3 regions of the Agrobacterium sp. 6Ca8 genome follow, and region 2 is predicted to be linked to each of the others. Evidence: riboswitches for the same ligand, from Rfam matches in the RefSeq annotation. Region 2 holds a riboswitch; each other region holds the start of a gene.
What was found. A riboswitch is a leader RNA that binds a small molecule or an ion and turns the genes downstream of it on or off. The one in region 2 is predicted to bind thiamine pyrophosphate.
Positions count from the first base shown of each region.

Region 1 (3,274 bases), 160 kb from region 2:
GACACCGGGCGACTTGCGTGCAGCCGTCCTGACGAAGGATTGCGCGCGCAGCACCGCATCCGACGCGATGCCATACCAAACGGCGCTCCACAGAAGATGCGAGCTTGCAAGCATGGATTGCGCGGCGATTTCCGCAAAGGGTTTTGGGAATATCTGCACCGCTGGCGCCTCGCCGCGGAACAGGAAACCGTCCGAACAGGTGCCGCGCATGCCGAGTGTGTCCCAGACATGGGTCTTCTCGAGCTTGTACTGATCTTTCAGGAAGATGGTCATCACCTGATCGGCCGGGGCGGCATCCTTGTGGGCGCGCGAGGTGATGAGGATGGCATCCGCATTGCTGCCGTAGGAAATGACGGTGGCGTCCTTCTCCAGCCGGCAGATGTCTCCTTCCACCTCGATTGCGCAGATGGAATTGCGCAGATTGCCGCCGATTCCGCCTTCGGTCGTGGCCGATGCGAGCAGAAGCTGTTCGCTTGCAATGCGGCTCATGAAGCCCGCATGCCATGGGCTTGTCTCGCCGTGTTCCACAAGGCTCGATGCCTTGATGTGGTGCATGGCGAAAATCATCGCGGTTGCCGAACAGGCCTGGCCAAGCCGGGCGCAGATATCGGCGATTTGCTGTATGGATGCGCCTTCGCCACCAAGAGAGGACGGGACCTGAATGCCGAGAAGGCGCTCTTGTCTCAGCGCCTTGACGGCTTCCTCCGGGAAGCGACCGGTGACGTCCACCTCGTCCGCGTGTTTGGCGGCAATTGCTGCGACGCGGCTTGCGCGCGCGGACAGCGTTTCATCCTGCGGCGCAACGGTCACATTCATCAGGCTGCCTCTTTACCATCCAGAATGAGCTTAACGGTGTCTTCAATGGCCTTGATGCTGGCAAAGGACTTGCGGTTCAAGAGGTTGTCGGGGAATTCGATATCGAAAGCTTCCTCGATACCCAGCATCAATTGCACCGAGGCAAAGGAAGAAAGACCTGCCGCATAAAGATCTGCTTCGTTTTCAATCGTATCGACGGGGGTAGGAAGCTGGCCGAATTTTGCCAGTATTTCACGAATAGTCGCATTCATTCCGACTTATCTCCCATGAATTTAACATCAGGATGGTTTGTGCTTATCGTTAATTTGAAAACGATAATATTCGCCTAAACCGTTAGGTTAATTACCACTAACGGCGCTTTTGTTGTTCGTCCACCTTTGCCAGCCATCAGCAGCACCCTTGACAAATGTCGGGCGGTGTTTTCTCTTGTGTCCATTCACCAGGGGTGTCCCGTCAAGGGGCTGAGATTCTGCTTTTATGCGCAGTGACCCGTTGAACCTGATCCAGTTCATACTGGCGTAGGGACGGTGCAAAGACCGAAGGTCGGATTGCGTGTAACTTGCGCTGCCGACGCGTCGGTATTTTCCATCATTCCGGCTCGAACTGGGTCTCCACTGTCAAACTTTGGAGCCTCATGATGAATATCGTTGCCAAGAATATCCCGCTTGTCGTCACAACCGGGCCGCATCCCGCCTCCACGAAAATCCACAAAACCGGAATTTTGCATCCGCATATTCGCGTGCCCATGCGCGAAATCGCCGTCCACCCGACGGCGGGAGAACCGCCGGTCACGGTCTATGATTCTTCAGGCCCCTATACCGATCCATTGCATAACGTTCTGATCGAAAAGGGTCTGCCGCGCCTGCGTCACGACTGGGTTGTAGCGCGCGGCGATGTCGCGGCTTACGACGGTCGGCACGTCAAACCGGAGGATAACGGCTTTGCCACCGGCGAGCGCCTGACGCCTGAATTTGCCATGCGCCACCAGCCGCTGATGGCCACGGAAGGAAAAGCCGTAACGCAGCTTGCCTATGCGCGGGCAGGCATCATCACGCCGGAAATGGAGTTCATCGCCATCCGCGAAAATCTGGGGCGCGAAGCGGCGAAGGAGAAGCTGGCTCGTGATGGCGAGAGTTTCGGTGCACAGATACCCGATTATGTGACGCCGGAGTTCGTCCGTCAGGAAGTCGCATCGGGCCGCGCCATCATCCCGGCCAACATCAATCACCCCGAGCTTGAGCCGATGATCATCGGCCGTAATTTTCTGGTCAAGATCAACGCCAATATCGGCAATTCCGCCGTTACCTCCTCCATGGCCGAAGAGGTGGAGAAGATGGTCTGGGCGATCCGCTGGGGTGCCGATACCGTCATGGACCTTTCGACCGGGCGCAACATCCACAATATCCGCGAATGGATCATCCGCAATTCGCCGGTGCCGATCGGCACGGTGCCGCTTTATCAGGCGCTGGAGAAGGTCAACGGCATTGCCGAGGACCTGAACTGGGAAGTGTTCCGCGATACGTTGATCGAACAGGCGGAGCAAGGCGTGGATTATTTCACCATCCATGCCGGTGTTCGGCTGCATTACATTCCGCTTACCGTCAACCGTGTCACCGGTATCGTCTCACGCGGCGGGTCGATTATGGCCAAGTGGTGTCTGCATCATCACAAGGAAAGCTTCCTCTACGAGCATTTCGACGAGATCTGCGACATCTGCCGTGCCTATGATGTTTCCTTCTCGCTGGGTGACGGGTTGCGGCCCGGTTCGATTGCCGACGCCAACGACGCCGCGCAATTTGCCGAGCTGGAGACGCTCGGTGAGTTGACACAGATCGCATGGGCGAAGGATTGCCAGGTCATGATCGAGGGCCCCGGCCATGTGCCGATGCACAAGATCAAGGAGAACATGGACAAGCAGTTGAAAACCTGCGGTGAGGCGCCCTTTTATACGCTTGGGCCGCTAACGACTGATATCGCCCCCGGTTACGACCACATCACTTCCGGCATCGGGGCAGCGATGATCGGCTGGTTTGGCACGGCGATGCTCTGCTATGTCACGCCGAAGGAACATCTGGGTCTGCCGGATCGTAACGACGTGAAGGTCGGTGTCATCACCTACAAGATCGCGGCTCACGCGGCCGATCTCGCCAAGGGCCATCCGGCAGCACAGGTGCGGGACGATGCGCTGTCGCGTGCAAGGTTCGAGTTCCGTTGGGAAGACCAGTTCAACCTGTCGCTGGATCCGGACACGGCGCGCTCCTTCCATGACGAGACCCTGCCGAAGGAGGCGCACAAGGTCGCGCATTTCTGCTCGATGTGCGGGCCGAAATTCTGCTCGATGCGGATTTCCCATGACATCCGCGCCGAGGCGCAGAAGGAAGGGCTGGAGGCCATGGCCGCGCGCTTCAAGGAAGGTGGCGAGCTTTACATGCCGCTCGCGACCCCGGCAGACGGCCAG
Region 1 is NZ_AP026433.1:2,298,613-2,301,886, reverse strand. Features, by position in the region: gene ACZ5A6_RS11365 (acyl-CoA dehydrogenase family protein) at 1-816, opposite strand, end outside; gene ACZ5A6_RS11360 (acyl carrier protein) at 816-1,067, opposite strand; TPP riboswitch at 1,248-1,359, shown strand; gene thiC (phosphomethylpyrimidine synthase ThiC) at 1,454-3,274, shown strand, end outside.
Region 1: it holds a riboswitch for thiamine pyrophosphate, as region 2 does, so the genes downstream of both, thiC (phosphomethylpyrimidine synthase ThiC) here and thiB (thiamine ABC transporter substrate binding subunit) in region 2, are expected to answer to the same signal.

Region 2 (3,274 bases):
GCAGCCCCATCGGCACAGCCATCAACCTGATAATCCAAATCCGCCCCGGAAAATCCTGTCTGCGGGAGAGCGCAAGCGCCACCGGCAGGCCGAGAACAATGGAAAGAACAGTGGACAACGTTGCCTGATAGAGCGTGAAGCGCAGGATGCGCAGCGTGTAGGCATCCACGATTCCGGTGGCGGATGTGCCGGCATCGAAAGACAGGAGTGCTGATACAGCAAGCGCCATGAACAGGAAAACGGCGGCAAACGCCGCCGTTCCGCCAATGATCGACCATCTGTAGTCGCGACGCAGCATCATGCGCGGGCGTGCCTCTTGCTCAGTTCATGCTCATGGCCGCAAGCCATTCGTCGATCCAGGCCTTGCGGTTCTTCGCCACCTCTTCCGGGTCCATCAGGAAGGTCTTCTGCGGTACGACGAGTTTGGAAAATGCCTCGGGCAGGGGCGTGGACGTTGCCGCGACCGGCATCATCCAGTTGTTTTCCGGAATGGCATCCTGAAATCCTGATGTGAGCGTGAAAGCGAGGAACTGCTTCGCCAGTTCCTTGTGCGGCGCGTTTTTGAGAAGGCCGGAAACCTCGATCTGGATGTAATGCCCCTCGGAAAAACCCGCGGCCTGATAGCGATCCGTCTTTTCCGAGACCATGTGATAGGCAGGCGACGTGGTGTAGGAGAGCACCATCGGCACCTCACCCTTGGTGAAAAGGCCATAGGATTCCGACCAGCCCGGCGTGACGGTGAGAATGCGCTTCCGGAGCTTCGCCCAGGCTTCCGGTGCCTTGTCGCCGTAAACGGACTTCACCCAGAGCAGCAGGCCAAGCCCCGGCGTGGAGGTGCGCGGGTCCTGAATGGCGATTTTCTGTGAAGGATCGCCGTCCACCAGATCCTTCAGGCTCGTCGGCGGATTTTTTATCGTCTGCGTGTCATAGACAACGGCGAAATGACCGTAGTCGTAAGGGACGAAAATGTCGTCCTTGTAACCGCCCGGCACCTTGGCCGCCGATGCATCGATACCGCTGATATCGAAGAGGCCGGTCTGTTTCGCTTCCGCGACCAGATTGGTGTCGAGACCAACAACGACATCCGCCTTCGACGCCGCCCCTTCAAGCTTCAGGCGGTTGAGCAGCGCCACGCCATCCGCCACACCGACGAAATTGACCGTGCAATCGCACACTTTCTCGAAGGCCTCTTTCACCTTGGGGCCGGGACCCCATTCGGAAACGAAGCTTTCATAGGTGTAGACGGTCAGTTCCTGTCTGTCCTGAGCAGTGGCAAGACCGGGCAGAAACAACGAAACGGCAACGAGGGAATTCAGGAAAAGACGACGGCGCACGGGTATCTCCTCAAAAAACGAAAAGGGAAATAGCCGCTTGCCTTAAGCCGTCTAATCCCTCCGCCGGTATGAACCGGATCAGGTTCTTCGGGTTGGCAAGCCTCTCAGCCTTTTGCACGCAAGCACAAAAGACACCCCGTTAGATCAAGATGATGATGTAGTCCCGCTGTCTCTGATTGGCAAGATGGCTGCCGTCAGGCCTGCTGCACCATGTGCACCAGTTCCCAGACATGGCCGTCGGGATCCTGAAAACTACCGGCATACATGAAACCGTGATCCTGAACCGGTTTCCAGCTGCTGCCACCCGAGGCGAGCGCCGTTTCGATCATCCGGTCGATTTCCTCACGGCTTCCCGCTGTGAGACAGGTCAGGACCTCGGTGCTGCGTGTGGCGTCGGCGATATCGCCATTGATGAAATCGCGAAAACGCTCCTCCTGAAGAAGCATCACGAAGATGTTCTCCTCAACGATCATGCAGAGCGTGCGGTCATCCGAATATTCCGGATTGAAGGTGAAACCGAGAGCCGTGAAGAAGCTTCTCGATGTCTCGATATTCTTGACCGGCAGATTGACGAAGATCATGCGCATTTTCTGAACTCCTCCGAACCCGCACAGGAAACGGCAATTCCGCCTCCCTGTCAAAGGTGGATGAGACCTCAGTCAAGAAATCGCGACCAAGTCACCCTTCAATTTCCTCGCGCAGCATCTCCAACTCCAGCCATTCCTCTTCCATGGCTTCGAGCTTTTCGCGCAGCTTCGTCATTTCCTGCGCCAGCGTATTGAAGGTAGCCGGGTCCTTGGTGAACAGATTGGGATCGGCCATACGCTGCTCACGCTTGGCGATTTCGCCCTGCGCCTTCTCCATTTCCTTTGGAAGGTTTTCGAGCGCAAATTTTTGCTTGAAGGAAAGCTTGCCCTTGGCCTTTGAGGGGTCCTGCGACGCGGAGGCGGAAGGGGCGGTCTTTGCCTTTTCCTGCTTCTCCGCCTTGCGCTTTTCTTCTGCGGCACCCTTGCGTTGCGCCATCATGTCCGAGTAGCCGCCGGCATATTCGATCCAGCGTCCATCCGGCTGGTCCGGATTGGCGGGCGCGATTGTGGAGGTGACGGTACGGTCGAGGAAATCGCGGTCGTGGCTGACGAGAATGACCGTGCCGGAAAAGCCCGCAACGATTTCCTGCAACAGATCGAGCGTTTCGATATCGAGATCGTTGGTCGGCTCGTCAAGGATCAGCAGGTTGGTAGGCCGCGCCAGAATGCGCGCAAGAATAAGACGGGCGCGCTCACCACCGGAGAGGTTGCGGATGGGCGTGCGGGCCTGTTCCGGCTGGAACAGGAAGTCCTTCATGTAACCCGTCACATGTTTCAACTCGCCATTGACCAGCAAATTGTCGCCGCGACCGTCGGTGAGGTAATGAGCGAGCGTATCGTTTGGATTGAGATCTTCACGCTTCTGGTCAAGCGTCGCGATTTCCAGATTGGTGCCGAGCTTTACCGTGCCGCTATCGGGCTGAAGCTGGCCGGTCAGCATCTTCAAAAGCGTTGTCTTGCCGGCACCGTTCGGCCCGACGAGACCGATGCAATCACCGCGATGCACCCGTAGCGAAAACGGCGCGATGATCACGCGCTCGCCGTAAGACTTGGTGATTGCGTCTGCCTCGATGACCAGTTTGCCGGATTCCCGCACCTCCGCAGCCGTCGCCTGCACGCTCCCCTGCGGTCCCTTGTGGCCGCGATAGTCCGCACGCATTGCCTGAAGCTCGCCCACGCGGCGCATGTTGCGCTTGCGTCTCGCGGTCACGCCGTAACGCATCCAGTGTTCTTCACGCTCGATGGCCTTGCCGAGCTTGTGCTGCTCCAGCTCTTCCTCTTCCAGCACCTTGTCGCGCCATTCCTCGAAATACGCAAAACCGCGATTGAGACGACGGGACTGGCCGCGATCCA
Region 2 is NZ_AP026433.1:2,459,450-2,462,723, forward strand. Features, by position in the region: gene thiP (thiamine/thiamine pyrophosphate ABC transporter permease ThiP) at 1-301, opposite strand, end outside; gene thiB (thiamine ABC transporter substrate binding subunit) at 321-1,334, opposite strand; TPP riboswitch at 1,373-1,483, opposite strand; gene ACZ5A6_RS12080 (VOC family protein) at 1,529-1,921, opposite strand; gene ACZ5A6_RS12085 (ABC-F family ATP-binding cassette domain-containing protein) at 2,013-3,274, opposite strand, start outside.

Region 3 (3,274 bases), on a different replicon from region 2:
CGGGGGAGACGCAGCGCACGCTTTACCTTCCGGGCGATGGGGAATGGATGCATCTTTGGAGTGGCGCGCGGTATTTTGGCGGGCACGAGATCACCGTGGAGGCTCCGATAGGCCAGCCGGCTGTGTTCCACCGCGCTGAAACGCCCTTTACTGCGTTATTTGAACAGCTTCGCAATATCGCTTGAAGCATCACCTTCCGGCCATTTCCAAAAAACGCCGCAGATATTGCGGCGTTCAACCGATGCTTTAACAGGCCTCGCTAAAAGGCCATCAGCCCGTCAGGCGTGGTGATGTAATGGCTTTCTTGAACAATGCCGTCATCGCGTCGCTGATGCCCTGGGACGGGCTGACTTCGAAGTACAGGCCCGGGGAAGCGCAGCTCTGCATGCGTGAGCCGATTTCCGCCTGAAAGGGCTTGATCCAGCTATTATACCAGTCATTCGTCGGCAGCGGCAGATAGGTGGTATAAAGCACCGCGATACGAAAACCCTTTTCCTTCAATTTCGTACAGTCTTTGATGTCGATCGGCTCCTGACAGCGGCCTCCCGTCAGTTTTTTAGTACAGGAGGACGGCTTGTAACTGTCGCCCACCCCGTCTGAAACAAAGAAAATAACCTTATCCGGATTTGCCGAGCTTGCGCCCGTGCCCGAACTGCCGACCTTATCTCCAATCTGGATCAGTGCCCGGTCGAAATCTGTTTGCTGGTCGTTGTTGTATCCCTGATAGGGGATTGACATCAGGTTGATTTCACCAGCTTTTTTCTTTGCTGCGTCCAGATCCGAGGTTAGCGAAACGACCTCAAGCAGCTTGGTATCTTCCGCCCGTTCCCCGAAGGTATAGACGGCCATGCGATATTGATTGCTGCTTTTGCGCGTGGACTTTGCCGTGTCCATCAGGCTGGCGGTTGCCTTGGCAACCACGTCGATACGCGTCGTAACCCCGAGTTTCTTGGCCTTGAAGTAATAGCTGTTCGGGTCTGCCACGCCGTCCTTCACGATGTGACAGGCAAAAGCGCATTTATCGCCAGTGTTCGCAACCAGGGTGGCAACATCCGTGGGTGTCGCGCCCACTCCCATGGAGGGCGTATTATCAAGCAGAAGATAGAAATCGCTGAAGGTTTCCGTTTCGTATTTGGCCGTGGCCGTGCCGGCAACCGAAACGAAATCCTTCCCCAGAAGCCCTGAGAGGGTCGTGCTGACCGACGCCTTGAAGCTGACGGACGACTCGACCACATTGCCGTGCTTGATCACCGAGACATCGACAGAGGTAATGGTGTAGTCCGCGTCGCCGCGCTGATTGCCATCGAAGAATGCCCGGGCTTCTTCATTGCCGACGGGAATGACACCGTCCCCCGACATCTTCTTTGCCGCCTGAACACTTGCGGACATATCGGCGACTGCCGCCAGAGCCGCGGAATCCGCCGCCTGCTGCAGATCGGCTTTGACCGACATGCCGCGCGTAATATCGAGCGCCACACCGGCAGCCCCGCACAGAGGCACCATGAGCAGCGCGGTCAGAATGCCAAAATTTCCAGATTTCTCTTGCCAGAAGTTTTTCAAGTTCGCCCCCAACCAATCTGGGAGCTGAAGCTAATACAGCGGAATTGAAAAGCGGTTTCAATAAATAACTAATTTTTGATAAACTTAATATAATAAACAACTAATATGTTCGCGGCAAATTCGCCAATATTCTCGTTAACTTTCAACGTTGACATTACTTCAAAACCCTCCTAGCAAAACAGTCTCTTCCGAGGGGAGCACCTGACGGTGCTGAGATGGCGATGAGCCGGACCCTTGAACCTGATCCGGGTCATGCCGGCGTAGGAACGGAAACTGTAGCGCCTTTGCGTTACTGCCCTTTCTCTTCTCCGCTTTGCCCGGATCTCCGTGATCGCCACAGCTGGAGACCGAACGATGATGATGAAACATCCTTCCCTTCGTATACGGTACGGCTGCGTCTGAGCCCCGGCCGATGCGTGCCTCCCATGCGCTGAAGGGCGTCGTTCTTATTCTGATTGTCTGGCAGCTGGGCATCTGGCTGTTTGCACCGCCCCGCTACATCCTGCCCTCGCCGGCCAATGTTACCGCAGCACTCCTGCGCCAGCCAGCCTTCCTGTTCGGACAGGCCATGGTGACATCAGGTGAAATGGCTGTCGGGCTTGCGGCTGGCATTGCCGCCGGCATTCTCGTTGCCTTTACGATTGCCGCCGTCCCGCGTTTTGGCCGCCTCGTCTGGCCCATGGTTCTCGTGTTGCAGGCATTTCCGGTCTTCGTGCTGGCCCCTATTCTCGTACTCTGGTTCGGTTTCGGCATGGCCTCGAAAGTTGTCATGACGGCGATCATCATCTTTTTCCCCGTCGCTTCAGCCTTCACCGACGGCCTCAACCGCACGGATCGGACAATCCTCGATGCCGCCTCGCTGACGGAGGCGAGCCACTGGCAAATCCTAATCCGGCTGCGTGTGCCGCTGGCGCTTCCCTCACTCATTTCCGGGCTGAGGGTCGCAGCTCCGCTCGCCCCGCTCGGCGCGGTCATTGGCGAATGGGTGGGCGCCTCCGCCGGGCTCGGTTTTGTCATGATCCAGTCCAATGCCCGCATGCAGACCGACACAATGTTCGCCGCCATGACCATCCTCGCCGTCATTGCGGTGCTGCTGCGGCTTGTCGTCGACCGGGCAACGGCCAACCTCGCCCCCTGGGCCAAAGAAACAGACCACGTCATTCCTTTCAAACATTTGCGGAGACTTTCGGCACCATGAAACGAACTCTTCTTTCCCTCGTCGTCGCGGCAGCAAGCGTGCTTTCGCCCGCGCAATCGCAGGCGGCCGACAAGCTTACCGTATTGCTGGAATGGTTCCTGAACCCGGACCATGCCCCGATGGTGATTGCCAAGGAACGCGGCCTTTTCGCCGATGCAGGGCTGGAGGTCGAGTTGATCCCGCCCGCAGACCCATCCGCCGTACCGCGTCTGGTCTCGGCAAAGCAGGCCGATATCGGTGTACACTACCAGCCGAACCTCTATCTCGACCACGATGCAGGGCTGCCGCTCGTCCGTTTCGGCACGCTGGTGGAAACCCCGCTGAACACCGTCACCGTTCTGGCCGATGGTCCAATCAAGAGCCTGAAGGACCTGAAGGGCAAGAAGGTCGGCTTCTCCGTTTCCGGCTTCGAGGATGCGATGCTGAAGCGCATGCTGGAGAAGGAGGGACTGACAAAGGACGATGTTGAACTGGTCAACGTCAATTTCTCACTCTCGCCGTCCCTGATCGCCGGCA
Region 3 is NZ_AP026434.1:668,964-672,237, reverse strand. Features, by position in the region: gene ACZ5A6_RS17275 (alpha-glucosidase) at 1-185, shown strand, start outside; gene ACZ5A6_RS17270 (TadE/TadG family type IV pilus assembly protein) at 271-1,560, opposite strand; TPP riboswitch at 1,742-1,844, shown strand; gene ACZ5A6_RS17265 (ABC transporter permease) at 1,973-2,758, shown strand; gene ACZ5A6_RS17260 (ABC transporter substrate-binding protein) at 2,755-3,274, shown strand, end outside.
Region 3: it holds a riboswitch for thiamine pyrophosphate, as region 2 does, so the genes downstream of both, ACZ5A6_RS17265 (ABC transporter permease) here and thiB (thiamine ABC transporter substrate binding subunit) in region 2, are expected to answer to the same signal.